Regions from separate parts of the Jeotgalibacillus aurantiacus genome, predicted to be linked through region 1. Evidence: riboswitches for the same ligand, from Rfam matches in the RefSeq annotation. Region 1 holds a riboswitch; each other region holds the start of a gene.
What was found. Region 1 has a riboswitch for S-adenosylmethionine ahead of sfnG (dimethylsulfone monooxygenase SfnG). Riboswitches for the same ligand answer to the same signal wherever they lie in the genome.
Positions count from the first base shown of each region.

Region 1 (10,114 bases):
CTGATGGGACAGACATGGAACGATTTACTTTTTGCCCACTATCCGGTGCCCGCAGAGGAGATTCGTCCACTGATTCCTGATTGTCTTGCGCTTGATACGTTTGGGGGACAAGCGTGGATCAGCGTGGTTCCTTTTGAAATGAACCATATTTATTTCCGGGGCCTTTCCCTGTTTACGTATAAGAGACGCTTCGCCGAATTGAATGTGAGAACGTACGTGACTTTTAATGGTGAGGCAGGCATTTATTTTTTCAGTCTTGATGCCAACAGCCCGCTTGCCGTTAAGCTTGCGAATTTTTCCTATGCCCTTCCCTATTTACATGCGGACATGAGTGTCGTTCATTCGGAAAATCGCATTCATTTTAAAAGCAGCCGGACGGATACGCGGGCACCTTTTGGGGATTTCGATGGTGTGTACGGTGCAAATGGGGATCCATTCAGAACGGTGAAAGGGTCGCTTGAATTTTGGCTTACAGAGCGTTATGCCTTATTTGTGTTAAAGGGACGGAAAATTCTAAAGGGTGCTATTTATCATGATCAATGGACCCTGCAACCCGCTTATGCGGAATTTAAAGTAAACCGTGTAGCCGAAAGTGCAGGAATTTTACTGTCTCCAAAACCTGAATTACTTCACTTTGCAAAGCATTTGAAGGTTCATGTCTGGCCGCCTGAACAGGTAGGGATCTTTGATAGAGAATCATAAGGATTTGGGTTAGCGACCCGGTGGAAGGTTCAGATGATACTTCATAGAGGTTGAAAAATTCTCGTTGAAACACAGTAGATTTCACTTTATTTCTTAGAATATCAAATGTGTTACGCAACGTCATACTAATGGACCCGCTTTGATCGTAAAAAGGCATGGCGCAAATTCGCCATGCCTTTTCATCTCTTATGCTCTGGAGCGCCTTTTAACAATATAATAAATCACAGCTGCAATAAACAGCACTGCAAGAATGACGTAGGCGACATTTGAATAAACGTCCATTCTCCGGACAATTGTCTCCCAGGAATCTCCTACTGATGCTCCAAGATAAATCAACACAATATTCCAAATCAACGTTCCTGCTGTTGTGAAGCCAAGAAATATCCAAATGTTCATTTGTGAAGCCAAGAAATATCCAAATGTTCATATTTGACATCCCTGCAGGAATAGAAATCAGGCTTCTGATTAGTGGAACAAATCGGCAAAAGAACACAGTCCAGGGGCCATATTTATCAAACCAGGCATCCGCCCTGTGCAAATCCTCTTTATTCACACGCAAAACCGTTCCCCAGCGGTCAATGATTTTCTCAAGCCTCTCTACATCGAGCTGAACTCCGATATAGTAGAGTGCAATTGCACCTGCTACTGAGCCCGCAGTAGAGGCTGCTACCACACCGGGAATGGTTAATCCCGAATCTACTGTCATGAACCCGCCAAATGTTAAAATAACCTCAGAGGGGATCGGCGGGAATATGTTTTCCAGTGCAATCAGAAAAAACACACCAAAATATCCATAATCATTCATTATTTCTGTCAGCCAATTTTCCATTAGATACTCCTTTGATAGCAGAAACTTTCCGCCATCACCATTTTCTGCCGAGGACGAAAGCGATTGTGAAGGGATGTTTAAACATGAATCAAAAAGAACTAGCGCAACATATTATCCAAAAGTATCAGGAAGATGAAAAAATCATGGTTTTATTGTTTATCCAGTGGTGCCAGGATCAAAACCTTGATCCTGAAAAATTATATAAAGAGGCTTACCCTGCTCAACCGGCTAACTCTTTCCTGAAACAGCTGATGGACGATCAGGTTTCAACTGATATGGATATTGATGCCGGTACACTCATTCAGGTCATGCAGACTTTTGGTAATGATGATCTGGCTCATGTCATTGCCAAATACGCTGAAAGATAACACTCAGCTCAGTGATTTCTTCAGTCCTGTCAGAGCCCAGCGAAGCACGTTTTGATCATTTGTACTTTTTGCATAACGCAATAGCACCGTATTCAGAAATGCAGCTTTAAAACGGGCCAATTTGATCGTTTCATCATTAACTTCACCGTATGCATCAAAAAAGAGACTTCTTTTTTCATGAGAAATGCACTGAAATACGATGGATAGATCGGATGCAGGATGACCAATATGTGCATCTCCCCAATCAATGATTCCTGCAAGCTTTCCCTCTCTGGCAATCAGATTTTTCGGGTGCAGGTCCCCGTGAACAAGCACGGTGCCTGCAGGATTCTCCCATTCTTCAAGCTGATCCAGATAACTCAGCAGCTGCTGATAGAGCTTTTCAGGAATAACTGGAGCAGCCTCCTCCGCTATGACATAAAAGTGTTTTCTTCTTAGCGCGGTGGATAAGCGATTCAAATGGTCAGGACCTGCATCTATACACTCAACAGGGAGAGCGTGAAGTTTTTTAAGAAAATGCCCAAGTTTCTCAGCTGCTTCATTCAAACAGTCCGTGTCTTCAAGATCAGTTAACACCTGGCCTTCTATCAGAGAAAAACCGACATATGAATCGTTTTCATCCTGCCCTTTTTGAAAGTAAACGGGTTTCGGATAATCGAATCCGCCCTCAAAGGATACCTTTTCAAGGCTTGTGAGAACTTTGTTTTCTATGTACATGGCCTCGAGCCCAAGCTTTCTTCTCGGAAAACGGAACACCCATTGTTCATTTACCATGTAAACAGTGTGGTCAAAGCCTGTTCCTAAATCTTTAATTTTTACTGGTTTGAGCTCCGGATAAGCCTCTTCTATCTTATCCCGTGCCTCTTTTATGGTGATCGGGTTTGTAGCTTCCCATGGATTCATTGTCTCACTCCTGCAACTCTTTCACGATTTTTACTCATTATATCAAATACATAGCTTTATTGATTTTTGAAATAGTAGTGTATGATGTTAGATAACGATTTGAACCGAATTGTTTAAGAGGAGTGCTTGATATGGAATCATATCGTCATTACGCAGAAAGTATTGTCTTCGCGCATCAATATAAAAAAACAATTGTTGCAGACCATCACCCCGACCTGGAATGCATTGGGATTGGCAGAAGTGCTGCGGCATTTCGGATTAAAGGGAAAGATCTTGTTGTAAAAGTATTTTTCCCCGAGTTCGAATCAATTGCCAAGGAAGAAGCTGAGGTTTATTCACTACTCAGCGATAGTCATTTTTATCCTTCGATCTATGATAGCGGACCAAATTATCTCGTTATTGATTACGTTGAAGGAAAGACGTTTTTCACCTGTCTCACTGACGGCACTTTTATTAAGAAGCGTTATGTTGAAGAGGTGGATGAAGCACTTGAAGTGGCCCGAAATGCAGGATTGACGCCATCTGATGTTCACCTGAGGAATATGATTGTCCTGCCTGATGACCATGTTAAACTAATTGATTTGGCAAGATTTCGTCAGCTGAAAGAGGATGATTCCCAGTGGGATGACTTAAAGGGAGGGTGGCCGCTCTATTCAAGACCCTGGTTTCCTAAAAAGATACCCGCTTTCCTGCTTAACCGGATCGCGTTTATCTATAAAAAATCACCAAGACTGTTCAAGTGGATTTTCCATAGGTAATGTTTCACGTGGAACGCTTCAGAGCTGGTCAAATATAAGTTGTAAAATCAAAAGGAAAGTCACTGATTTAAGAATTGGTGAGATGATAGCAGGCTTTATTTTTCTCGCTACCCTGACACCTAATTGTGCACCCAACCACGAACCGGCCATGAGTGAAATAGTCAGAGACCAGATAATCGATCCTGCGGCAATGTATGTAATCGCTGCTCCAAAGCAACTTGAAAAAGTCGCCAACCTGACAAGCCCCACAGCGTTAATATATGAAAGGTTCAGACTGCTTAATAAATAGAGCATCAGTGTCCCTTGACCCGGACCGAATAAACCGTCATATAGGCCAATTCCATACACACCGGTAACAGACTTAAAACTTGGAATAAGCTTGCGGTCACCTTTAAAGATCGTTTTTCTGAGGAAAGAAGAAATAAATACACAAACTAGTAAAATAATGGCCAGCACATATAACTGCTCAGGAGTTATGACAGCAGCAATGGCTCCTCCCGCAACTCCCCCAAACAAACTGACCGGGATGATCCATACAGATTTTCTGAAGTCCAATTCCTTTTTTCTCAACAAGTATAAAAAAGAGAAATAAGAGCTGATCGTGTTTGAAACTTTATTGGCACCGATTGCAGAATGAATCGGAACACCTAACAATAGCATGACAGGCAGACTGATCAAGCCTCCTCCCCCAGCAAGTGTACCTAGGGTTGTGGCAACAATTCCGGTAATAAAGATCAGAAAAAAATCCATAACAATACCCCCTTTACTCAAGTGTATAGGGGGTATTTTTATAAGTAAATTCGATTAAAATAATGAATCTCAATAATCAATACTTATGTCTATAATCTTTGCTCTTTTATCACAATAATATCCTCATAAAATTATCCCATTCAGCAGGAAACTGATTATAGCCTTTTTTCACAATCGTCTGGTCATCCATCTCAATAGCAATATGCCAGTGTGTATTGTCAACAGGATGATGACGCGCATGCAAATATGTATCTTCCCATTCAAACAAATGCAGATGTTTCAGTTTTTCGATGATGAGATCCTTTGCCTGAGGAGGAATAGTCGAAGCAGGAAGTGTAACAGTACGGTAACAATGCTCACTCATCCTTGAAATTTTAAGCTCATTAAAGTCAATAATCGTTCTGTATGACGTCCCCTTCATTTCAGAAACCCTCACATCAATTTGATTAATCTGATGATAATAAAGCTTCCCCATTTCTCTCACTCCCCTCTTCATCTTTCATTTTACCCCTAAGTGTATCCAAAGAAAATATACCTTTCATATATATCTTTAAGGGTATAAAATAACTACAAATAAGATAAAAGACATACTAAAGAAAGACAGATTAAACCTTTCGGCGTATGATGTAAGAAACACATGATGAACAGGTGTCAGGAGGAACAATCATGCATAACATGAAATCGGACCCTTACTACTTATTTCACTTTTTCTCCAAGCTATATAAAATGGTATTTCTGATGGAAGTGGACGAACTGGGGTACCGATATGTGGAAGTAACAGAAGAAGCAAAAACGCTCTCTTCACTTCCTGATGATTGGAAAAACAAATATATTCAGGATATGTATGAGCCCTGGATTGCCAATCCGCTGATTGGTCAATACGATTTTGCTGTCTCAACAAAAGAACCTGTCTTCTTTTCAGATAAGATGAATAAACCCTCTAATGTATCAGAGTTTGCAGCATCCGTTCTTTTGCCAATTGAAGATCTGCAAGAGCAGGTGCGGTATATTTTGTGCCTGACGAATGACCTGACCGATGACACTGCTTCAAAGCTGTTATCTGCCATTGAAAATATAGATTCCCTTACAGGACTTCCTAACCTCATAAAAGTCAAATCAACACTTACAGAGATGCAGGAACGCGATCCTGCTCTTCAGGTCGCCATCCTTTATTTAAATATAGACAGATTCAAATTTATCAATGAGTTGCTTGGAATTGAAGAAACCAACATGCTTTTTAAAAAGCTTGCCAGAGCAGTTTCGTCTATTTTACCTATGGGCTCAATAATGGGGCGGATTGATGGAGATGAATTCATTATCACCCTTGTTGGTGAATCGGCCAATAAGGCAATGGAGGTTGCCACAGGTGTATTAGATGAAATTTCAACCTTTTCATATTTGGTGAACGGTATTCCAATCTCTGTAACCGGATGTATCGGGATAAGTCACCATGCTGACGAATTACACGCGCTGATTGCAAGTGCATGTACAGCCATGGTCGATGCGAAACGAAAAGGCAGAAATAACATCTCCGTCTATACACCAAATGGACAGCTACAGAACCATGTGGATGAAGTCATGATTGAAACTGAATTAGCCAGAGCTCTCCAAAATAATGAACTGAACGTCTTCTATCAGCCCAAGCTGAATCCGGTAAGTGGCAAGATCAATTTCGAGGCACTGGTGCGTTGGTACAACCCTAAGCTTGGCGTGGTTCCACCATTAAAATTTGTACAACTGGCTGAAAAAAGCTCTCTGATACTTGAACTGACCAAAGCCGTTACGAAAAAAGTGTGTCAGGATTTCGAGATGTATCCTGAGATTTTCAGCAATACAAGAACCGCCATTAATTTATCTGCCGTGATTTTCGAGCCTGAAATGATTGACGAAGCGGTACTCGATATCCTGAAACAGTATTCGATTTCACCGGAAGCAATTGAAATTGAAATCACCGAAAGCATGCTGATGACTGACCCTGCCGGTGGAATGGAGACCATTCACTATTTACAGGAAAGCGGTTTTACCGTAGTGATTGATGATTTTGGCGTAAGCTATTCCTCGTTGAACTACTTAAAAATGTTTGCACTGGATGGCATTAAGATCGACCGGTCCTTTATTAAACAGATCACGGAAACCGAAGGCAAAAAGGATATTGATATCGTTCATTTCATTATTCAGCTTGCTAAAAAACTGAATATGAAAGTGACAGCTGAAGGGGTGGAGACGAAGCAGCAGTTTGATTTACTGACCGGTCTCGGCTGTAATGAAATACAGGGTTATTTTTTAAGTAAACCTGTACCGGCTGAACAGCTTGAAGATATGCTGAATACGGTTCATAAATCAATTAGCCTGAAGCGTACTCCAGATGAGTGGGTTGCCTCTCTTCAGGCAGCCGTAACCATCGATACTGCTGAAAAAGAGCGTCTTCATGCTCTTTACGATCTGAATATTTTAGATACACCATCTGAGGAAACTTTTGAACGGATCACCCGGACAGTCAGGGATGCTTTTCACGTACCCATCACCTTTATTTCTTTTATTGATGATGAGCGGCAATGGTTCAAATCATGCATTGGATTACCCGAGCCTGTCATGGCAGCGAGAGAAGTTCCCAGGGACCAGACAATCTGCGATAAAGTCATTAGAAGCGGTGAACCGTTAATTATTGATGATATGTTCTACAGTGAAGATCCTTCTATTCAGATACTTGCCAAAGAAGCCGGCTTACATTTTTACGCCGGGATCCCGATTAAACAGGACGGACAAGTCATCGGGACCTTCTGTATCGCTGACTTTCATCCGAGAAGGCTGAGCGATGAGCAAATCGCCCGTCTTCATGACTACACCGCCTGGATCGATACAGAATTAAAGCTCAGAATTAAAACAGTAGCGAATTAAAAACAGCAGCCCATATACATGTGTGGGCTGCTGTTTTTTCTATGCTTGTCTTGGAATCACCGGCTGTTCGAGTGCCGTCTGATGATCTTTCAGGCTTTGACTAATCGTTACTACTGAATGAGCCAGCTTGCGGAGTCTGTGATGAATATCCTCATCCGTCAACACGCCGCTCGTAAAATGATCATTGTGGGCGTAAACACCACCCGGAACAATATGCGCTCTAAAATAGCTCGCCAGCGGATTCAACTGATGCTCAATCGCAAGATAATGATGATAAGTTCCTCCTGTTGCAACAAACCCAATGACCTTTCCTTTCAACGCATCATTTGGAATGAGGTCAAATACATTTTTCAGCGCACCTGTGAGTGAACCTCGATAAATAGGTGTGCCAATAATGAATGAATCCGCCTCAATAAATTGCCTGATGAGCCAGGCAGTTTCCCCTTCGTATTTAGATGGGTCACGTCCGTCGCAAAACTGAACCGTTAACTCCGAAAGATTAACGAGTTCAACTTCAACGTCTTCTTTTTCCTTTGCATACTCCGCTGCTTCACGAATAATCGTATACGTTTTAGATCCTGACAAACTGCCTGACAAAGCAAGAATCTTCATACAAACACCCCGCTATCAAAGAGTGCTTTCTCCTTCTGTTTCACGAGCGGAATGACTTCCCGTCCAAAGCGCTCCAGGTCTTCTTCATAATGAAAATGACCTGTTAAAATGAGATCCACGCCTATTTTTTTCAGTTCAATGATACGGTCTGCCACCTGTTCAGCAGTTCCAATCAGACCTGTTTTGAAGCCGTCATTGTATTGTACGAGATCCTCAAAAGTAGAATTTGCCCACATACCATCCTTTTCCTTCGTCGCCTGCCCCGCTTCTTTTACTGCGTTACGAAAGCCTTCAACAGCTTCAGTATCTGCATTGGATACAATATCACGAAGCAATTGCACTGCCTCCTCCTCAGTATCTCTCACGATCGCAAAACCATTGACAGCAAATTTGACAGTCCTGCCTTCTTTTTCAGCAAGTGCTCTTACTTCTTCGATTTGTTTTTGAAAACCTTCAAGTGTATTCCCATTCATAAAATAATAATCTGATACCCGTGCAGCCATTTGCTTGGCAGCTGCCGAATTTCCTCCCTGAAAAATAGGCAGGTTTCCACCCTGTTCAGGCTTTGGTTTAAGCGGTGCATCATTAATACGGTAAAAGTCGCCTTTAAAGGTTGTCGTTTCCTCTGTCCACAACGAACGTAGTACGCGGGCAAATTCCTCTGAACGACGATATCGCTCATCATGATCCAGCCAGTGCTCCCCATAACCGATAAATTCCTGTTTAAACCACCCACTCACAATATTCACAGCAGCACGGCCGTTACTAATGTGATCCAGCGTGGCTAGCATTTTAGCATAGACAGCAGGATGCCATAGACCCGGGTGAACTGCAGAAATCAGCTTTAATTTCTTCGTGACTGATGCAAGCGCAGAACCAAGCGTAATGGCCTCCAGTTGATATTCGGCACCATAGCTTGCGAAAAAACGGGTCTGTAACAGAGCATAATCATATCCCGATTCTTCTGCAATTTGTGCATAACGTTTGTTGGCTTCAAAGCTCCAATCCGTTCTTTGAGGCAGTTTTGATACGACTAATCCCCCACTGACATTGGGTACCCAATAGGCAAATTGTAGTGTTGTCATTCAAATCGTCTCCTTTACTTATGTTGTAAATAGACGAACATCCTATGTGAGTGATAATCTAAAATAGATGACCAGGGATGTCCGTTCCGAATGCAAGCGGACTCTTTCATCAAGAGGAGAGGTGTGGCAGCACCTCTTTTTGTTTTGTCAAAAATTCATCAGTTAAAATAAAAACCCCCTCTATCTGCAGATGATAGAAGGGGCGGCACAGTAAAGATCCTCACCTTCTCATCTTCGGAATATCTTCCTCTGAATTTGGCACCGTGCAGCAGGCTGCTGGTTGCCGAGGCTTCGCAGGGTCAGTCCCTCCACCTCTCTTGATAAGAAGTCTTGCTATAAAATTATAATCCCTATCATAAAGATAGGATTTAACGAAGTCAACTGTTTTTTGAAAATTGAATTATTATCGGATCGTTCATCGAAGCTTTAAGGAATCATTTCTCCGAAAACCGCTATAAATCCCAGAGCTAAAACAGCATATATTCCTGTTCCAACGCAGCCTGTGATCACTGTGTATAAAATAAAGGCCTCACGTGTGATCCTCTCACTTCGGTATGCTGTTCTGTAAAGGCGAAACAAGTTGAACATGGTTACGAACACAATCACCGCTGCTCCAAGACTGACTATCATAACTTCCATTCCCGGCACCCCCATCCAAACGCGCACTTCGTTTTTCTACTGCTCATGATCAGGAAAAGTTTCACAAATAAAAAAAGAGCACCCATCAGGATGCTCCTCCACACATTTATGAAAGCTGAGATTTCTTTACAGCAGACATGGTTTTTACTGCAAAGAATGCCACGAGTCCAAATCCAACCTTGTTGATCAAGTCCGCAAAGTTATAAATTAATTCACGCACCAGCTGAACCTCCACCCCTGATGCAAACAGTGTGACAGCATAGCCGATTGGATAAATTGCCCAGCCAATCAGGATGAACAGACGCATCTGCAGCAGCGCTTTTCGAATAGGCGCCGGCTTGTCCATCGCAGCCTTCGTCACATTTGTGAACAGCAGATAAATAATATACAGCCAGGCAATACAGCCGATGACATAACTCCAGAGTCCAAGCTGAGTAAAGCCTCCTGCTATATTGATAGAGGATTCACCGATATAACCAGCAATAATCATAATGATGTCAGCAATAATTAATGATGCAAGGAGTGTGCGGCTTGCCTTCCCTTTAAGCCCGAGTAAAAGCGGAAATTTCA
Region 1 covers NZ_JACNMS010000001.1:769,705-779,818, forward strand. The annotation lists gene H7968_RS03590 (YqjF family protein) at 1-702, shown strand, start outside; partial or broken gene H7968_RS03595 (DedA family protein) at 889-1,531, opposite strand; gene H7968_RS03600 (hypothetical protein) at 1,615-1,899, shown strand; gene H7968_RS03605 (phosphotransferase) at 1,903-2,802, opposite strand; gene H7968_RS03610 (protein kinase family protein) at 2,934-3,560, shown strand; gene H7968_RS03615 (sulfite exporter TauE/SafE family protein) at 3,579-4,310, opposite strand; gene H7968_RS03620 (hypothetical protein) at 4,420-4,785, opposite strand; gene H7968_RS03625 (EAL domain-containing protein) at 4,977-7,208, shown strand; gene H7968_RS03630 (NADPH-dependent FMN reductase) at 7,248-7,820, opposite strand; gene sfnG (dimethylsulfone monooxygenase SfnG) at 7,817-8,905, opposite strand; SAM riboswitch class I at 9,131-9,232, opposite strand; gene H7968_RS03640 (hypothetical protein) at 9,332-9,544, opposite strand; gene H7968_RS03645 (bacteriorhodopsin) at 9,651-10,114, opposite strand, start outside.

Region 2 (10,114 bases), 190 kb from region 1:
TCATCATTGATAACCTGTCACGACGTAATATTGACAATGAACTTGAAGTGGAATCCCTGACGCCGATTCAGCCATTAGGTGTAAGAATTCAGGCCTGGGAAGAAGTTTCGGGGCAAAAAATGAAGCATATTAATATCAATCTTGCAGAAGACTATGACCGTTTCCTTCAGATGCTCCTTGAAGAGAAACCGGATGCCATCGTTCATTTTGCCGAGCAGCGATCCGCTCCTTATTCAATGAAATCTCCGCGCCATAAACGTTATACAGTGAATAACAATATGAATGCAACACACAATGTCCTTTGTGCCATTGTGGAAAGCGGGATGGATATCCATCTTGTGCATTTGGGAACAATGGGTGTATACGGTTATGGAACAGCAGGCGTCAAAATTCCGGAAGGGTATCTCGATGTGGAAGTTAAAACGGAGTCAGGTGAACGGGTGGAGCAGCAAATTCTTTATCCAACGAACCCGGGTTCTGTGTATCACATGACAAAGTCACAGGATCAGCTGCTCTTTCAATACTATAATAAAAACGATCAGCTTCGGATTACGGATCTTCACCAGGGGATTGTCTGGGGTACGAACACACATGAGACGAATCTGGACGAGCGGCTGATCAATCGTTTTGATTATGACGGTGATTACGGTACCGTTTTAAACCGCTTTTTAATGCAGGCGGCCCTTGGACATCCGATTACGGTTCACGGAACGGGCGGTCAGACTCGAGCCTTTATTCATATTCAGGATACCGTGAGATGTGTGCAGCTGGCGATTGAAAACCCGCCTGCAGCAGGTGATCTTGTGATGATTTTTAATCAGATGACAGAAACTCACCGCGTCCGTGATCTGGCTGAAATGGTGGCAGAGATGACAGGCGGGGAAATTGCATATGTCCCTAATCCGCGCAAAGAAGCAGCCGAGAATGAGCTGCACGTAAAAAACGAACTGTTTTTATCAAAAGGATTAAATCCAATCACATTAAATAAAGGGCTGCTTGAGGAAGTAACGGAGGTCGCCAGAAAATATGCTCACCGGGCTGATCACTCGAAAATTCCGGCAAGAAGCACATGGACGAAACAGCAGCAGCCAGGTGTTCCTGAAAACAAACAACCACTTACTGAACAGGCAGTACAGAGCTGAAGTCAAGGAGGGAGGAATCATTTTATGAAAATAGCTATCATAACAGAAACCTTCCTTCCATCAACAGACGGCGTTGTCACAAGACTATGCGCATCCATCCGGTGGCTGAAAAAGCAGGGGCATGAAATCCTTGTGATCGCACCGGATCTTGGTGTGTCTGATTTTGAGGGAGTCAAAGTAGCGGGGGTACCCGCTTATACTTTTTTTCTGTATAAGGATAAAAAGCTGTCCTTTTTCTCAAAAAAGGTAAAGGCTTATTTAAAAGATTTTCAGCCTGATCTTGTGCATGCTGTAAATCCTGCTTTTTTGGGTGCCACAGGCATTTATTATACGAAAAAACTGAAACTGCCGCTGATGGCCTCTTACCATACCCACGTTCCAAAATATGCGGATTACTACCACTTTTCCTTTTTGAAACCCGCGATGTGGAAGTACTTTAAAAAACTCCATGATCAGGCGAGCCTCAACTTATGTACATCGAAAGCGGTGCTGAAAGAGCTGGAGGAGAAGAACTTTCATAACCTGCATCACTGGAAACGCGGAGTGGATACGAAGCAGTTCCATCCTTCCTATTTCTCACAGGATATGCGGAATCGTCTAAGTAACGGACAACCTGAAAAAACGCTGCTATTATTCGTAGGCAGACTGGCGCCGGAAAAAGAAGTGGAGAAAATTAAATCTGTTTTGGAGAAATCCAACGATTATTGCCTTGCAATTGTAGGAGACGGTCCACATCGCAGCTTTCTTGAAAAGCATTTTAAAGGGACCAATACGATTTTTACCGGCTTTCTGCATGGAGATGATTTGGCAAGTGCTTATGCATCTTCTGATTTATTCGTATTCCCTTCTACAACTGAAACGCTGGGGCTTGTGTTAATGGAAGCCATGGCTGCCGGTCTCCCGGTAATTTCTGCAGATAGCGGACCTACAGGGGAACAGATTGAGGACGGCGTGAATGGGCTCCTGTATCATGCAACACATCCGGACGGCTTGTTTAACACGGTTGAAAAACTGAAAAATAAGGAAGACCGTGTTAAAATGGGCGTGCGTGCCCATGAAGGCATCCAGTCTGTCGGATGGGATGATCAGTCCAGTCAACTGTACGACTATTACATGCAAACACTGGAACTGCATCATAATAAGGCAGCAAAATGACTTAAATAGATGGTGTGATTAATGAAGAACAACCAGGGATTGACCCAATTTTATAAATACGCTCTGATTGGACTCAGCTGTGCATTAATTGATATTGGCGTATTAAACGCTTTGCTGTTTGCCTTCCCGACGCAGGATGCGGGGTGGCTGACCACGTTTAATACAGTGGCTTATACAGCGGCGATTTTGAACAGTTATGTATGGAATTCGCGCTATACGTTTAATGTGCAAAAAAATAAGAAGCAGTTCGTGGGGTTTATTCTGCAGGCAACAGCCAGTCTTTTTATAGCAAATGGCGTTTTTATCGGAGGCATATGGATCATGGATGCACTCGCGATTTTGCCGGACTGGGCGGAAACGAACACAGCAAAAGGGCTTTCGATGCTGTTGTCTTCTTTGTCGAGCTTTTTCTTTATGAAGTGGTTTGTGTTCAGACGATAAAAAGCGGAGCAATTTGCTCCGCTTTTTGCATGGTTTTTATATGGGGATTATAAGAAAAACCGTGCCAGGCTATGCTCCTCTCACGACCGAAGAATGAGCCCGGGGTCTTCTTGTGATTAGATTGTTTCATTTAGAATGTATCGAAAAACAGCTCTGTGAAAAATGGCTGGCTGTCTTCGTTGAAGTCAACTCCGATGCCAAGGTAGGCGTAATCGGATTTCAGGATATTCTCACGGTGTCCAAGGGAATTCATCAGACCTTCGTGGGCAAAAACGCTGCTGTACTGCCCGTAAGCAAGGTTTTCACCAGCTATGGCATAGTCGATTCCATCCTCATCCATCCGGTCAAATGGTGACTGGCCTTCCAGGTTATCATGGGAAAAGAAATTATTTTCCGCCATGTCTGTACTGTGCTTTTTAGCGGTACCGCTGATGGCTTCGTCCCACTCCAGCACAGACTGGCCATGTACGACGCGTGCCGCATTGGTCAGATCAAACAGCTGATATTTAAAGCCCTCTTCAAGCTCAGCTGAAGGTTCAGCATATAGCGTTTCTCGCTGATCCTCGAGACGGTCGTTAATGATTTGGATAGCTGTTACAGTCTGTTCTTCGTGTAAATCATAAAATACGGTGATATACGCCCCATTGAAAGCGAACATATCATATTCTCCGTCCGTTTGAAGCTGATAGCGGACCATTCCTTTTTGTAAATAAGTCAGTGGTTCGCCAAGCTCGGCACGAACCTCTTCACGGGTGCTTCCCATTTGTAAAGGGAGGGAAGAGGAAATCAGGTCCTGATTCGTGAACAAGCCATTCACTTCTCCATTTTCATTATAGGAAGCCATAAAGAAGTTTTGATAATTTTCGTGATACGTGTGCCACTCCACACCAAATTCATTCATTGACATCCGGTCAGCCTGTCCTGCTTTCTCCACTACTGAACTCTCGGAATCACCAAGCTGAACATTATGCACGGAAAAAATTTCGTTCGTCGGCACCTCTAAATCCGGTTTTGCAATCGCAGCCGTTTCATTTTCAGTCGATATTTCAGGTGCATTTTGTACGACCTCATTGATATCGATAATAAAAGAAGTAACAGATTCAAGCATTGAATTCCATGAATCCTCTATAGCGCTGCCGTTCACAGCAGACACAACACTGCCTGAAATCCGGTCCATAAACGACAGATTCACCGACTCAGGTACAGCTTCTTCCCAGAACGGCTTTGTGAGAAATAGGCCAAGGACGATGACAATCAACAGCAGTAATTTTCTCAAGGCACTTCCCCCTAACTCTCATTATTTTAACGTATGACAAGGGGATCGAGAAAGGAAAACGGTGATCAAAAGGTGTCCGTTCATTTAAGCGATATGACTTATAATACCCATAAACCATCTCCGCACAAACCCGCGACACCATATTGCCCATCAAAAAACCGCACCCGGGAAGGATGCGGTGATCTGTTCTTATTTCGCTTCTTCAAACTCAGGATCGTGAAACGGGTGGGCTACCCAGCCTTCTTTTTCAATAAAGAGACGAACAGCCACAACCTCGCGCTCATCTGTCAAAGTAAAGAAGTGTGGCGTGTTAACCGGAACTGAAATCACATCTCCCGGCGTCAGGTTCACATCAAAGTAACCTTTTTCCTCGCTCTTAATAATGAAGATTCCGGATCCGGCAGTGATGGCACGCACTTCATCTTCTGTATGTGTATGAACCTGTTCAAACTTCTTAAGCAGATCATCAAGGCCCGGTGTCTGTTCATTTAGTGCAATGACATCCCAGTTATGATAGCCGCGACGCTCAGCAAGAGATCGGATTTCTTCATCAAATACTGATAGAACGGTTTCTTTATCTTCGTCATTTAATCCTGTTTCGTTTTGCAGTGCAGAAGGGAGCTTTGATGGATCCCATTTCTCGTAAAGCACACCTTGCTCTGCTAAAAATGCTTGTACCTGCTCTTCACCTTTAATAACTTCCTGAGTATCTCTGATTGTGATTGTTGCCATGTGATATTCCTCCTTGAGTGTGTAGTCGTAAGGCTAAATGTGTCTCAAATAGAAATTCGAACGCTTCAAGATGTTTTTTGGCTTCAAAGGCATTACGCCCCCAGGCTGTGATGCCATGGTTTCGGATCAGAATGCCATAGATGCCTTCCTCGATCCTGCCGGCAAGCTGCTCAGCCAGATCAGGGATGTGGGCCGGATTTTCAATGATCGGAATGCGAAGTATTGCGTCTTCATCCCAAAGGTTAAATGCTTTGATCAGCTCCTGCCCCTGAAAGGTGATCTCTCCCTGTTTGGCATAAAGTTCTGAGATTACATTGTTACTGACGGTATGAACGTGAAGCGAGCATCCGGCATCTGTCAGCTCATATACTTTCTGGTGCAGCAGTGTTTCAGCGGAAGGCTTTAAATGAGTATCATGAACCGGACGGCTATTTGCATCTACTAACAGAAAATCTTCGTCAGTCCTTTTGTATTTATCTTTTCCGCTTGCTGTCACAAGAAACTGAAGAGGGGAATCTGAGACTTTAATAGACAGATTACCGCTCGTTCCGGGGAACCAGCCGCGCGCGCCAAGCGTGTCCTTTACATCCGCCAGTTCATTCCAGCGTGTCGTCACATCACTCATCGCTGCACCACCTCCTGTTGCTGTTCGAGATACTGAATGATCTCATTAAAATCTTCAAATCTTTGATAAGGAAGGTTTAATTCCCGGCATTTTTCTTCCAGATATTCACCGCAGACAAAAACGAGATCCGCCAATTTAGCGGCTTCAAGGTCCGTGACAGAATCGCCAATCACGATTTTCTGTACATCATCCCCGGCGAGCCTTCGAATGATACTCGGTTTACAGCAGCCACAATCGTTAGAGCACTGGCTGTCACATGTGTGAGGCCAGGTAATCCGGATCGTGTCGTCTGAAAAGTCACTGTCGTTACAATACAGCTGGTCATCAAGCTGAAACGGTGCAAGCATCGGTTTCACAAAGAAATCAATGCCGCCGCTGACAATGTTTAAAGGGACATTTTCCTTTCTTGTATAGGCGACAAATTCCCCGAAGCCATCGCGAATTTCAGCTGTTTCGACAACGTATTGGATAATGTCTTCTTTCAGTGATGAGGGAAGCATGGCAAACATATTTCCCACTCCTTCCCGGATCGTTATTTCCCGGGAAAGAATCTGGTCTTTAATCGGCTCCCAGCCAGGAGGATTAAAGTGACGCATGATGGAAATAATGTTGTCTGATTTTGTAATCGTCCCATCAAAGTCGCAAAAAATCATTTTGGACATGCCTTTACCCCCAAAGTGCCAGTGCTTTTTCAAGCTCCGGAGATTTAGAGGCAGCTGTTTGAAGGCTGCCACCTGCAACGACTTCATCAATCGCATCACGGAAGGCTTTCGCTCCGGCAGCTGCTCCGTCCGGATGACCGTGAATACCGCCGCCTGCATTGATAATCGAATCTGTGCCAAAGTCCTCGATCAGCTGAGGAACAAGTCCGGGGTGAATGCCGGCAGATGGAACAGGGAATGCCCGTTTCAGTCTGCTGTCAGAGCGAAGTGCATCTCTGATCGCCAGTGTTTCACTTTTTTCCATAGCCACACTGCCGTATGGAGAAGGGAACAGGACAAAATCAGCTCCGGCAAGTCTCAACAGCTTACCTAACAGTACCTGGTTTGAAATACCGTAAAGGGGTGAAGCCGTCAATGCACCGGACACAGCAGGGTGCGCCATGATCGGCACATGAATGTCCGGGTCTTCAGCGAGACTTTGCAGGGTATCAAGACCGTAAGCAAAAACGTTAAATAGTAACGCATTCGCTCCCAGTTCAACCGCACGCTTCGCTTTGTCTTTTAAATCAAACGTTCTTCCGGAAAGATTGACTGCATACAGTGTACGGTGTCCGGAACGCTCATATTCTTGGTTTAGTACCTGCACGCCAAGTTCCACCCGTTTTTCAAATGGTGTAAGTGGATTGTCAAACAGAATTTCATCATCCTTCACAAGATCCACACCACCGGCAGCCTGCGCGCGAAGCTGTTCAGTAAAAAGATCAGTGCCGCGTCCGATCATACCTTTGAAAATGCTCATCAGGAGCGGACGGTCGTGAACATTTAATGTTTGTCTGATGGTCTCAATGCCAAACTGTGGTCCAGGGAACTGTTTTTCAAGCTCTGTGTCCAGCTCAATATCAATCAGCTTCACTTCCCCGTCCAGGGACAGCTTTCCGAAAATCGTTGTTAAAATCGCCGGAATATCAGAGCTGAAATTTGCAGCCGGATACGCAATTTTGATCAGGCCTGCTTTTCGTTGTCCTAAATGAGAAGCTGATTCCAGTGCGGGAACCTCCTGAACAGAAAGCACCTCACCCTTATGTTTCTTTAACTGCTCCTGATCCACAGCCGGAAGGTCGGTCCATGATCCAACCGTCAAGCCGAGGGCAATCGACTCTGCCTTTTTCTCTAAGTTGCCTTTCGCATCGTGTACAAGGTATGTAGCCGTAATCTGAGACATGATAAGCATCCTTTCAGTGATAAAATCAGTATTTTGAGAGCGGTGGGGACTGAACAATACAATGATAAGTTGGAACGATACAAATATGATTCGGATCAGTACAAAAAGGGTGAGGAACAGTACAAAAATGAAGGTGTGAAGTCGTATCAGTACAAAAAAATCTTCATTCGATTGAATTAAGCAGTGAAACAGTACAATAAAAAGCTGATTCGATACAATAACTCACTCAAACAGTACAAATCCCTTCGGCACTGTTCACCCACCTGACTAAGCAAGATCCAGCTGACTTCGTTCACCCACCTGTTTAAGACAAATCCATATACGCGTTCATTCACCCATCACAATATGAATAAACAAAAAGTCCGCTCCAAAAGAGGAAGCGGACATTTACAGTAAACGTTCTTCCTCTTATCCTTCAGCCATTGCTGTGAGAATTAGCACCTTGAATCAGCGGTTAAGCTGAAACAGGTTGCCGGGTTTCATCGGGCTCGTCCCTCCACCTGCTCTTTATAAGAGTTCATACGTATTCAGTTGGAATTAAATTCATGTTTCGAATTATCGCAAAAAAAATTGTGCAGGTCAATAACTTTTCAGAAAAAATTTTTTATTTAAAAAATGCGTTGACAAAATGGAATCCTATTCCGTAAACTTGCAATTATGAATTTCAAATGAACCAGAAAACACCAACTGAATACCTTCTCTTATCGAGAGTTGGCTGAGGGAATTGGCCCTGTGAAGCCCGGCAACCGGCCCTGTTTACCATTTTGGTAACAGGGACACGGTGCTACATCCAACAGACATTTTTTGTCTGAGAGATAAGAGGTCGAATCCGATTTATTCTGCCTCTTTCTATCATGGAAAGAGGCTTTTTTATTGTTAATCCACCAGGAAAGGAGCAGCCGGATGGGAAAAGCAGAGCGTTTAAAAAAAGCAAAGCCGCCCGTACAAAAAGACACATATGGAGGCCGCCTGCCACCGGGGCAGACCCTGACGGAAAAGTTTCCGATTCTTCATGAGGGTGAGGTGCCGGAATACGATCTCAAGCTTTGGGATTTCCGCCTTTTTGGAAATGGTATAAAAGAGAAACGCTTTACATATGACGAATTATTAAACCTTCCTCAGACGACGATTGTCAAAGATATTCACTGTGTAACGAGGTGGTCGAAGTTTGATAATGCGTTTACGGGTGTGACGATTCGCGAGCTGTTGAAAGACGTTGAGATTCCAGAAAACGTACGCCACGTGATGATTTACGGCGACTATGATTATGAGACGAATTTGCCGATTGAGGATTTACTGAAGGAGGACATTCTCCTTGCACACTCTTATGACGGTAAGCCTTTAACGCCAAAGCACGGTTATCCTTTCCGTCTGATCGTTCCACATTTGTATTTCTGGAAGAGTGTGAAGTGGATCAGAGGCATTGAGTTTCTGACAGAGGATCGCCCCGGCTTTTGGGAGCGTAATGGTTTTCATAATTATGGAGATGTATTTGAAGAAGAGCGTTTTTCCGGAGAGGATTTAGATATTCCGGAGGATGAATGGCATAAAAAAGAATTTGATTAAAGGAGAGAATCGCATCATGACAGTACTGCAGGAAAAAACGTATCAGCCATTTACAGAGGAATCAGTCCTCGTTTACTTAGAGCAAAAAGGATTCATTAAAGATCGCAAGGAAGCTGACTGCAAAGAGGTCGGTGATGGAAATTTAAATTATGTGTTTATCGTTCGTGACAACACGACAGATCGATCCATTGTGGTGAAGCAGGCATTGCCATATGCAAAAGTGGTAGGGGAAAGCTGGCCGCTGTCACTGGACCGTGCGCGGATTGAGCGGCAGGCACTGCAGGAGGCGGCAAAGCATGTCCCTCATCTTGTGCCTGAAGTGTACGACTATGATGACACGTTTGCGATTACGGTCATGGAGGATCTGTCTGATTATGTGATTTTGCGGAAAGGCCTGATTGAAGGGAACCGTTATGTGAATCTTGCGGAGCACATTGGACGGTATCTTGCAGAGACGCTTTTCCATTCTTCGGACGAGGCACTTGGGCCGGTTGAGAAGAAGAAGCTGGCGCGTCAATTTGTGAATCCTGATCTGTGTGATATTACAGAAAAGCTCGTATTCACGGATCCTTACTTCAACGCTGAATCCAATTCATACGCTGAAACTCTTGAGGAGACGGTAAATGAGCTTTGGCAGGACGATGCTCTGCTTTTTGAAGTCGCAAAATTGAAAAAACAATTCCTGACGGAGGGTGAGGCACTGCTGCATGGTGATCTCCATACGGGCAGTGTATTTGTCACAAGTGGCGAAACGAAAGTCATTGATCCGGAATTCGCTTTTTTTGGACCTGCCGGGTTTGATGCCGGCGCATTTTTGGCCAATCTTACGCTGAACTTTATTGCCCAGCAGGAGCGTTCTTCAGAGGGAGATCGTCAGGAAATCAGTGCTTATCTGCTTGAGGCAATCGAACAAACGTGGGCAGTGTTTGAGCAGCGCTACCGTGAGCTGCTGAAAGAGCATGCAGTGGAAGAACGCTACAAGTCAGATGAATATGCTGATTACATTGTGAAGAAAATCTGGCAGGATACGCTTGGCTTCGCAGGCTGTAAAACGATTCGCCGCATTATAGGTCTTGCTCATGTAGAGGACATTGACGGGATTGAGGATGATGAGTCGAGACTTCGTGCTCAAAAACGCGCGATCGAGACCGGCCGTCACTTGATTTTTAACCGTCAGCAGTGGCAATCTCCATCAGACTGGACTGCTTACTTAAAGGAGCTGGTGCAGCCATGACAGTCAAGCAGGATTTTATTAAACCGGTCATCTGGGAAGGTGAATCAATCAAGCTGTTG
Region 2 covers NZ_JACNMS010000001.1:579,048-589,161, reverse strand. The annotation lists gene H7968_RS02770 (NAD-dependent epimerase/dehydratase family protein) at 1-1,142, shown strand, start outside; gene H7968_RS02765 (glycosyltransferase family 4 protein) at 1,167-2,297, shown strand; gene H7968_RS02760 (GtrA family protein) at 2,319-2,738, shown strand; gene H7968_RS02755 (CAP domain-containing protein) at 2,869-4,014, opposite strand; gene H7968_RS02750 (1,2-dihydroxy-3-keto-5-methylthiopentene dioxygenase) at 4,204-4,746, opposite strand; gene H7968_RS02745 (methylthioribulose 1-phosphate dehydratase) at 4,706-5,371, opposite strand; gene H7968_RS02740 (2-hydroxy-3-keto-5-methylthiopentenyl-1-phosphate phosphatase) at 5,368-6,033, opposite strand; gene H7968_RS02735 (2,3-diketo-5-methylthiopentyl-1-phosphate enolase) at 6,038-7,255, opposite strand; SAM riboswitch class I at 7,661-7,771, opposite strand; SAM riboswitch class I at 7,954-8,077, shown strand; gene H7968_RS02730 (sulfite oxidase-like oxidoreductase) at 8,159-8,821, shown strand; gene mtnK (S-methyl-5-thioribose kinase) at 8,838-10,055, shown strand; gene mtnA (S-methyl-5-thioribose-1-phosphate isomerase) at 10,052-10,114, shown strand, end outside.
Region 2: another riboswitch for S-adenosylmethionine. It lies ahead of H7968_RS02735 (2,3-diketo-5-methylthiopentyl-1-phosphate enolase); the one in region 1 lies ahead of sfnG (dimethylsulfone monooxygenase SfnG).

Region 3 (9,636 bases), on a different contig from region 1:
CGGGGATGCACAGGATGAGCAGCTGCTTCTTCGCGCAGGAATCCGGAATTTTGATCTGGTTGTCGTGTCGTTCGGAGAAAACATTGAAGCAAGTATTTTAACGACGATTATTCTTAGCGACCTTGGTGTCAAAGAAATCTGGGTCAAGGCTTCAAGCATTTATCATCAGAAGGTACTTGAGAAGATCGGTGCCACAAGGGTCATTCGTCCTGAAAAGGATATGGCACGCAGGATTGCCCACCGTCTGACTTCCAATCATTTTATTGACTATGTGGAGCTTTCCGAAGAGCATTCCATGGTAGAAATAAAAGCAACCAAAAAAATTGTGGGGAAAACGATCGCGCAGCTTAATATCCGGAATCGTTTTGGCTGCAATATAGTAGGGATTTACCGGTCTCACGATATGCTTGTTTCTCCAAGCGGGGATGACCGTATAGAAGAAGGAGACGTTTTAATTGTGATCGGTGAGAACAGAAAGCTACACCGGTTTGAAAAGCAGGGGGTGTAGGGATGAAGAAAAAACTTTTTCAGAACCCTCCTCTTTTTTTGATTGTCCTGTTTTTAACCGGAATCCTGCTTGGAGGCGCTGCACTTAAAATTCCTGCAGCAACCGTTACGCCGATCGGCTGGCAGGATGCTTTTTTTACAGCTGTTTCTGCCATGACAGTAACAGGTCTGGCGGTCGTTGATACGGGAACGGTATATACGACGTTCGGTCAGACGATTATTATGATCCTGATTCAAGTTGGTGGCCTTGGGATTATGACGTTTGCAGTAGTGGTTTTTCTAATGCTTGGCAGAAAGATTGGATTCAAGGAAAGACTGATCATTCAGCAGGCATTAAACCAAAATGCTGTAGGTGGTATTATCCGCCTTGCTATTCAGCTGATGATCTATTCAATATTAATAGAATTATTTGCGGTCATGCTTTTATCTACTGTATGGGTGCCTGAAATGGGATGGAAAGATGGATTATTCTTTAGTCTTTTCCATGCGGTATCAGCCTTTAATAACGCAGGATTTGGGCTGTTGAGTGATAGTCTGATGTCCTATGTGGGAAATCCTATGGTTAACCTTGTGATTTCTGCATTATTTATTTTAGGTGGAATCGGATTCACTGTCCTGGTAGATTTGTTCCGTTCGACATCCATTCGCAGATGGAGCCTTCACACCAAGCTGATGGTATCAGGTACACTGATCATCAACATTTTTGCCATGATCTATTTATTCTTTAATGAATTTGCTAACCCGGCCACACTTGGTGGGCTGACACTGGATGAGAAAATATGGGCAGCTTATTTTCAGGCGGTCAGTCCGAGAACCGCAGGCTTTAATTCTATTGATATTGCTTCTATGGATGATTCAAGCCTGCTTTTTATCATTATCCTTATGTTTATAGGAGCAGGCAGTGCATCAACTGGTGGCGGGATCAAGCTCACGACATTTATCGTGATTTTGCTCGCTACTGTCGCGTTCTTCAGACGAAATACAGAGATTCATATGTTTGATCGCGAAATTCGTCAGGAAATTATTTTTAAATCGCTTGCTATTGCCATGAGCAGTGTATTATTTATCATTGCAGCGTTGAGTATTATGACGCATACAGAGGATGGTGCCGGTTTCCTGCCGATTGTATTTGAAACGGTTTCTGCCTTTGGAACGGTTGGATTATCAATGGGGCTTACACCTGACTTATCAGATATGGGTAAATATGTAATAATGCTGGTGATGTTTATCGGAAAAGTTGGTCCGTTAACCTTATTCTTTTCAATCGCTAAACCGGATTATCGTAAAATTAAGTATCCGAAAGCAGATGTACTTGCTGGGTAATGGTTTATTTTCAGCAAGTGAATGTCATAACGAAAAAGCTGAAAAACGCAATGTGCGTCTTTCAGCTTTTTATTTTCGTTTAAACCGTTCTCCTGAAATTTTGCTGATTTTCAGCTCTCCTGTAAAAGGACTCAATAAATAGTTTAACTCTTCCACATCTCCATCATGGTTCAGCCATCGGTCGAATTGGTCAGGTGAAAGAATGACAGGCATGCGGTCGTGAATTTGGCTCATTGCGCTATTCGGCTCAGTTGTAATAATGGTGCAGCTTCTGATCAGGTCATTCTGTTCGTTTCGCCATGATTCCCAAAGTCCAGCAAACGTTAATGGATCCCCGCTGACAAGTTTTATTTCATAAGGCTGTTTGTTCCCTTCCTCTGTTTTCTTCCATTCGTAAAAGGAGCTCGCGGGAATTAAGCACCGTTTAGATCGGAAGGCTCTGCGGAAGCTCGGCTTTTCAGAAACGGTTTCTGCCCGGGCGTTAAAGGTTTTGTATCCGATTTTTTCATCTTTAGCAAAAGGCGGAATGAGCCCCCAGCGAAAATAAGCGGGGTATCGCTTCCCTTCAACACTGACAATAGCGGCTACCTGATTGCTGGGTGCAAGGTTAATGTGTGGGTAGACATCAAAGTCATCCCGCATATTGAATTGGTAATATTCCTTTAAATCCTCAAGCGCTTCGGTTAAAGAAAATCGTCCACACAAGTAAATTCCCCTCCTTATTTACTAACACTATCGTAACAAATAATAAAAACATTGCGAAGATAGAGAAGATTTAATCTTATTTCCTTTTACAGGAAAATGGTTGATTTATTTCGCATTGCGAATAATAATGAGGAAGTGTCATTTTTACATATCTAGGAGGGTGTTCAATTATGAAGAAATTTTGGTTAGTATCTGCGCTTGCTGCATCACTTATGCTTGCAGCATGTTCAGAGGAAACAGACGAATCAGCTGGTAACGCTGAATCAGCACAAGAGACAACAGAAGAAACGGAAGCGCCTGAAGAAACGTCAGAGCCGGCTTTATATGTTGTAGAGGATGAGGTTCAGACGGGTGATCTGACGATGACAGCTGTCAGTGCAGGTGTGACAGAGCAAATCGACGAAACAAATCGTGTTTATGAAGTCAGTTTCAGTATTACGAACAATGGTGAGGAAGAAGCTGTGATTACAGGTGATCAGTTCCGTTTAACAGATCTGGCTGATGAGGAAAAATCTGCCTATGGTGATCCGGTTGAATGGACAGTGCCTGCCGGTGAAACAGTTGAAGGATCACTTCAATTTGAGGCATCTGCTACTACAGCCTTTAAGCTGTTCGGTACTTTTGGCGAAGAGGAAATTGAATGGAGACTGCCAGGCATTACTTCACTGGATTAATGCATCAACCATTACAATTTGCTGAACAGTCTGTTTAATCGCGGTTCTGCTGTTGACAGAAGGGGCTTTAGTCTAGTAGAGTTATCATAATTAACTAAATAGTGTGGATTCTTATCAAGAGAGGTGGAGGGACAAGGCCCTGCGAAACCTCAGCAACCATCACACAAGTGAAAAGGTGCTAAATCCATCCCGTATTTTTACGGGGAAGATAAGGAGAGTTGTTCCGTTTTCTAACACAGGTCTTCTTATTCAAGCGATAAGAAGGCCTTTTTGTATAGACAACCTTGATAAGATCCACGAATACGGAAGGGGAAGTAACATGACTTTATTAGACGAAATGAAAAATCGCATCCTGATCGGTGACGGTGCAATGGGAACCCTCCTGTATTCGTATGGAACGGATCAGTGCTATGAGGAATTAAATCTTTCGCAGGCTGAGCATATCCAGAAAATCCATCGTGCTTATATTGAAGCGGGCGCGGACATTATTCAGACGAATACGTACGGCGCAAACTACCACAAGCTTGAGCGATACGGACTTGAGGAACAGGTAAGGGAAATCAATACTGCAGCGGTCAGAAATGCCAAAAAGGCTGCAGGTAAAGATACATTTGTTCTCGGGACTTCAGGAGGGATTCGCAGCTTTCGTCCTCAGTCCATTGAACTGAATGAAATTAAGCGAACCTTCAGAGAACAGCTTTACTGTTTGCTTTTAGAAGGAGTGGACGGGCTGTTATTTGAAACGTATTACGACCTTGAGGAACTGTCAGCCGTGCTTGAAATTGCCCGTAAAGAAACGGATCTTCCGCTTATTACCCAGATCTCGGTTCAGGAGCCTGGCGTCATGCAAAATGGAACGTCAGTGGCGGAAGCACTGCTGCGTCTCGAACAGGCAGGAGCTGATGTAGTCGGATTGAACTGCAGACAGGGGCCTTTTCACATGTTGAAATCACTTGAGCAGGTTCCGCTGCCTGAGCGAGCTTATTTATCATGTTATCCGAATGCAAGCCTGCCATCTTATACAGATGGTGCACTTCAATACAGTAATAATGCTGCCTATTTTAAGGAGATTGCCCCATCTTTCAGGGAGCAGGGGGTACGTTTATTAGGCGGGTGCTGTGGTACGACACCTGAGCATATCCGCTCCTTCAGTGAGGCGTTAAGTGGATTAGAGCCTGTCAGTGAGAAAGTGATTACACAGCCGATTGAACCAATCATCGTGAGAGACCGGGCAAAAGAGCTGCCTGAACCATTAACGGAAATCGTTAACCGGAGAAAGTCCGTGATCGTAGAGCTTGATCCTCCAAAGAAGCTGTCCACAGATTCATTTATGGAAGGAGCGAAAGCACTGAGTGAGGCCGGTGCAGATGCGGTGACACTTGCGGATAATTCACTGGCAAGCCCTCGGGTGTCCAACGAATCACTCGGCTATCTGATCAAGCAGCAGGGTGTCCGGCCACTTGTCCATTTAACGTGCCGTGACCGTAATCTGATTGGCCTTCAATCTCACCTTATGGGACTTCATACACTCGGGTTACATGATATTCTGGCCGTTACGGGTGATCCGACAAAGGTAGGTGATTTTCCGGGGGCCGCTTCTGTCTATGATGTGTCATCATTTGAACTGATTGAAATGATTGCCCAGCTGAATAAGGGAATGTCGATGTCCGGTAAGGATCTCGGTGAAAAAGCATCCTTTACAATCGGTGCCGCCTTTAATCCGAATGTCCGGAGTGTGGAACGTGCTGTACAACGTCTGGAAAAGAAAATTGATGCTGGAGCAGACTACTTTATGAGTCAGCCGGTCTTTTCGGAAGAGAAGCTGATTGAAACATCGGAAGCCGTAAAGGATCTTGGAAAACCTGTGTATATCGGGCTGATGCCTTTAACAAGCAGCAAAAATGCAGACTTCCTGCATAATGAAGTACCTGGGATTAAATTGACGGATCAGGTCAGGGAACGGATGGCTGCTGTATCAGGAGATCGTGAAAAATCGCACCGCGAAGGGATTGCGATGACGAAATCTCTGATTGACACAGCGCTTGATTTATTTAACGGAATTTATTTAATCACGCCGTTTATGCGATATGAAATGACGGCTGAATTAACGAGATATGCCAATGAACAGGCAGCAAAACGCGCCGGGGGGAATCAGTATGTCACGAACAAACTTCACTAAACAGCTTGAAAAACGCATTCTCATTATGGACGGTGCAATGGGAACGATGCTTCAGGAAGCGAATCTGACTGCGGAGGATTTTGGAGGAGAAGCACTGGAAGGGTGTAATGAAAACCTGAACAGAACCCGTCCTGATGTTATTGAAAACATTCACGACGCTTATTTTGAAGCAGGTGCGGATATTGTTGAAACGAATACTTTCGGAAGTATGAGCGTCGTGCTTGAAGAATATGACATCCAGGCTGACGCCTATGAATTGAGCCGTCTTGGTGCTGAATTAGCCCGGAAATCCGCAGATAAATGGTCGACTGAAGAACGTCCCCGTTTTGTAGCAGGTGCAATGGGTCCAACAACAAAAACATTAAGTGTTACCGGTGGAACAACGTTTGAAAACCTTCAGGCGTCGTATGCAGAGCAGGCACGCGGACTGATTGATGGAGGCGCAGATCTTTTACTGATCGAGACAAGTCAGGACCTGTTAAACGTAAAAAGTGCTTACCTCGGTATTCAGCAGGCATTTGAAGAAACCGGAAAAGAATTACCACTGATGATTTCCGGAACCATTGAACCGATGGGGACAACACTTGCCGGACAGACGATTGATTCTTTTTATATCAGTGTTGAGCATATGAACCCGGTATCTGTCGGACTGAATTGTGCGACCGGACCGGAATTTATGCAGGACCATATCCGCTCGTTATCTGAAATCAATCAGTCTTATGTCAGCTGTTATCCAAATGCCGGACTGCCGGATGAGGAGGGTGTATATCATGAAACACCTGAAACGCTTGCACGAAAGCTGAAAGGATTTGCTGAAAAGGGCTGGCTGAATATTGTCGGCGGCTGTTGCGGGACGACACCTGCACATATTAAAGCGATTGCGGACGTCATGAAGGATTATGAACCGCGTAAGCAGAGACCTGAAAAGCATCACACCGTGTCAGGAATCGAGCCGCTTGTCTATGATGATCCATCCATGAGACCACTGATGATCGGAGAACGGACAAATGTCATTGGCTCAAGAAAGTTCAAACGCCTCATTGCGGAAAAGAAAATAGAGGAAGCATCGGAAATCGCCCGTGCCCAGGTGAAAAAAGGCGCACACGTCATCGATATCTGTCTGGCCGACCCGGATCGCGATGAAGAAGAAGATATGGAAGCCTTCATGCAGGAGGTTGTCAAAAAAGTGAAGGTACCTTTAGTCATTGATTCTACAGACGAAAAGGTAATTGAAAAAGCACTTCGGTATTCTCAAGGTAAATCGATAATTAACTCGATTAATTTAGAGGATGGGCTTGAACGTTTTGATGCAGTTGTACCACTTGCGAAAAAATATGGTGCTGCACTTGTTGTCGGAACAATTGATGAAAAAGGAATGGGTGTATCAGCGGAACGCAAGCTTGAAATCGCTAAGCGTTCATACGACATTCTGACAAAGGATTACGGTGTTCACCCGACTGATATCATTTTTGACCCGCTCGTTTTCCCGGTTGGAACAGGGGATGAACAGTATATTGGTTCAGCCAATGCAACAGTGGAAGGAATCCGTCACATAAAAGAGGCCTTCCCGCAGGTGCAAACCGTGCTCGGCATCAGTAACGTATCCTTTGGTCTACCTCCGGTTGGCCGAGAGGTGCTGAATGCCGTGTATCTGTACCACTGTACACTTGCAGGTCTGGATTATGCGATTGTCAATACAGAGAAACTGGAGCGTTTCGCTTCTATTGATCCCGCTGAGGTCAAAATGGCTGAAGAACTGTTATTCAATACGACTGATGAATCACTCGCTGAATTTACCGCCTTTTACCGTGGTAAAAAGAAAGAAACGGCTTCAGGACTTCCGGATATGCCGCTTGCGGAGAGGCTTGCCTATTATGTCGTAGAAGGTACAAAAGAAGGTTTGCTGCCGGATCTGGAGCAGGCGCTCACTGAGTACGATGAGCCGCTATCCATCATTAACGGCCCTTTGATGACAGGCATGAAAGAGGTTGGACGCTTGTTTAATGACAATCAGCTGATTGTAGCTGAGGTGTTACAGAGTGCTGAAGTCATGAAAGCAGCTGTTGCTTATCTTGAACCGCACATGGAAGCGTCTGATGATTCTTCCTCTAAAGGTAAGGTACTCCTCGCTACGGTAAAAGGGGACGTACACGACATCGGTAAAAACCTTGTAGAAATTATTTTAAGTAACAACGGTTTTGAAGTGGTTGACCTTGGCATTAAAGTAACCCCGCCGGAGCTGATCGAAGCCATCCGTCGTGAAAAGCCGGACATTGTCGGTCTGTCAGGTCTGCTCGTTAAATCAGCCCAGCAGATGGTCATTACGGCAGGAGATATGAAGCAGGAAGGCATGGAGATTCCAATTCTGGTTGGCGGAGCGGCACTCTCGCGTAAATTTGTGGATACAAAAATTTCACAAAACTATGACGGTCTTGTTTTATATGCAAAGGATGCGATGAACGGTTTGAGCCTTGCGAACCAGCTTCAGGACGAATTGGAGCGTGCCAAGCTTGTAGAAGAGCGGGAGGCGAAAAAGGGAGCCATTGCATCAGCAGCTCCTGCCCCTAAACGTGAAAGCAATGTCGGTGTACTCGAAAAGCCGGCTGTTGCCCCTGCCCCTGTTTTTGTGCCGAATGATGTGCAGCGTCATGTGATCAGCTCGTACTCTGTTTCACATGTTGAGGCTTATATCAATATGCAAATGCTGATCGGACATCATCTCGGCGTCAAAGGTAAAGTATCACGCCTTTTAGCTGAAGGAGATGAAAAAACCATCAAGGTAAAAGAAACCGTTGATCAGCTGATTCAGGAAGTGAAAAAAGAAGGATTGATTACACCGGCTGCTGTGTATCAGTTCTTTCCTGCCCAGAGTGAGGGTGATGATGTGATTATTTATCATCCAGAAGAGGGACACGAGATTGAACGTTTTACTTTCCCAAGACAGCCTAGAGCGCCATATTTATGTCTTGCTGATTATCTCCGCTCAAAAGAAAGCGGCGAGATGGATTATGTAGGATTTTTTACCGTCACAGCCGGCCGGGGAATCAGGGAGAAGGCTCAGGAGTATAAGGAGCAGGGAAGATTTCTTGAAAGTCATGCGCTTCAGGCGCTGGCTCTTGAAACAGCAGAAGGCTTTGCGGAGCTGCTTCATCAGCAGATGCGCGACCGCTGGGGCTTCCCGGATTCAGTTGATTTCACGATGCAGGAGCGCTTCAGCGCCAAGTATCAGGGACAGCGTTTCTCCTTTGGATACCCTGCCTGTCCGGAGCTTGAGGATCAGGAAAAGCTGTTTAAGCTGATCCAGCCGGAAGAGATTGGTGTCCAGCTGACTGACGGCTTCATGATGGAACCGGAGGCCAGCGTATCAGCCATTGTGTTTGCTCATCCGGATGCACGATATTTTAACGTATTATAAAAATTACGGCTGCTCTCTCAGCGGTTTCATAGACCGGGGAGCAGCTTCTAATACATTCTTTCACTATCAAATTACGGGAGGTTGACTGGATGGATCGTGATTTCCCCCGGAACTCTTTGGAAAAAAAGGGGTTCCGTTTGGTTTTTAATGATGATTTTGATCAGGTGAGTCTTGACCTGTCAAAGTGGCTGCCATTTTATTTGCCTCAATGGAGCAGCCGTGAAAACGCCAAAGCGAATTATCGTATAGAAAATAGTGAACTGAAGTTAATGATTTCAGCTAATCAGCAGCCATGGTGTCCGGAACTGGACGGCAATATTAAAGTGAGTAATCTTCAGACAGGAGTTTATTCAGGTTCACTTGGAAGTAAATTTGGACAGCATCGCTTTTCTGAACATTGCATCGTTAAAGAGGAGCAGACACCTGAGCGGTTATTCACACCACAGTATGGCTATTTTGAGATTCGGGTAAAGGGGCTAGCAACTCCTGAAAATGTCTGTGCTTTCTGGATGATTGGGTTTGAGGATCAACCTGAACGGTCTGCGGAAATCTGTCCATTTGAACTGAAAGGGTGGAATGTTAAAGAAGATACCTGCACATTGGGGTATGGAATACGTGCTTTCAGCGATCCATCGATACAGGACGAATTTTTTGAACGGGAATTTAAATATGATCCTACTAACTATCATATATACGGTTTTGACTGGTCAAAAGATGGCGTATCATTCTTTCTTGATCATCAGCTGATTCATCAATCAAAGCAATCACCGTCCTATCCGATGCAAATGATGCTGAACATATATGAAATACCACGAGAAAATTCTGATGAAACA
Region 3 covers NZ_JACNMS010000005.1:93,404-103,039, forward strand. The annotation lists gene H7968_RS14965 (potassium channel family protein) at 1-508, shown strand, start outside; gene H7968_RS14970 (TrkH family potassium uptake protein) at 511-1,830, shown strand; gene H7968_RS14975 (SOS response-associated peptidase) at 1,900-2,535, opposite strand; gene H7968_RS14980 (DUF4352 domain-containing protein) at 2,706-3,209, shown strand; SAM riboswitch class I at 3,318-3,424, shown strand; gene H7968_RS14985 (bifunctional homocysteine S-methyltransferase/methylenetetrahydrofolate reductase) at 3,529-5,388, shown strand; gene metH (methionine synthase) at 5,366-8,803, shown strand; gene H7968_RS14995 (glycoside hydrolase family 16 protein) at 8,893-9,636, shown strand, end outside.
Region 3: another riboswitch for S-adenosylmethionine. It lies ahead of H7968_RS14985 (bifunctional homocysteine S-methyltransferase/methylenetetrahydrofolate reductase); the one in region 1 lies ahead of sfnG (dimethylsulfone monooxygenase SfnG).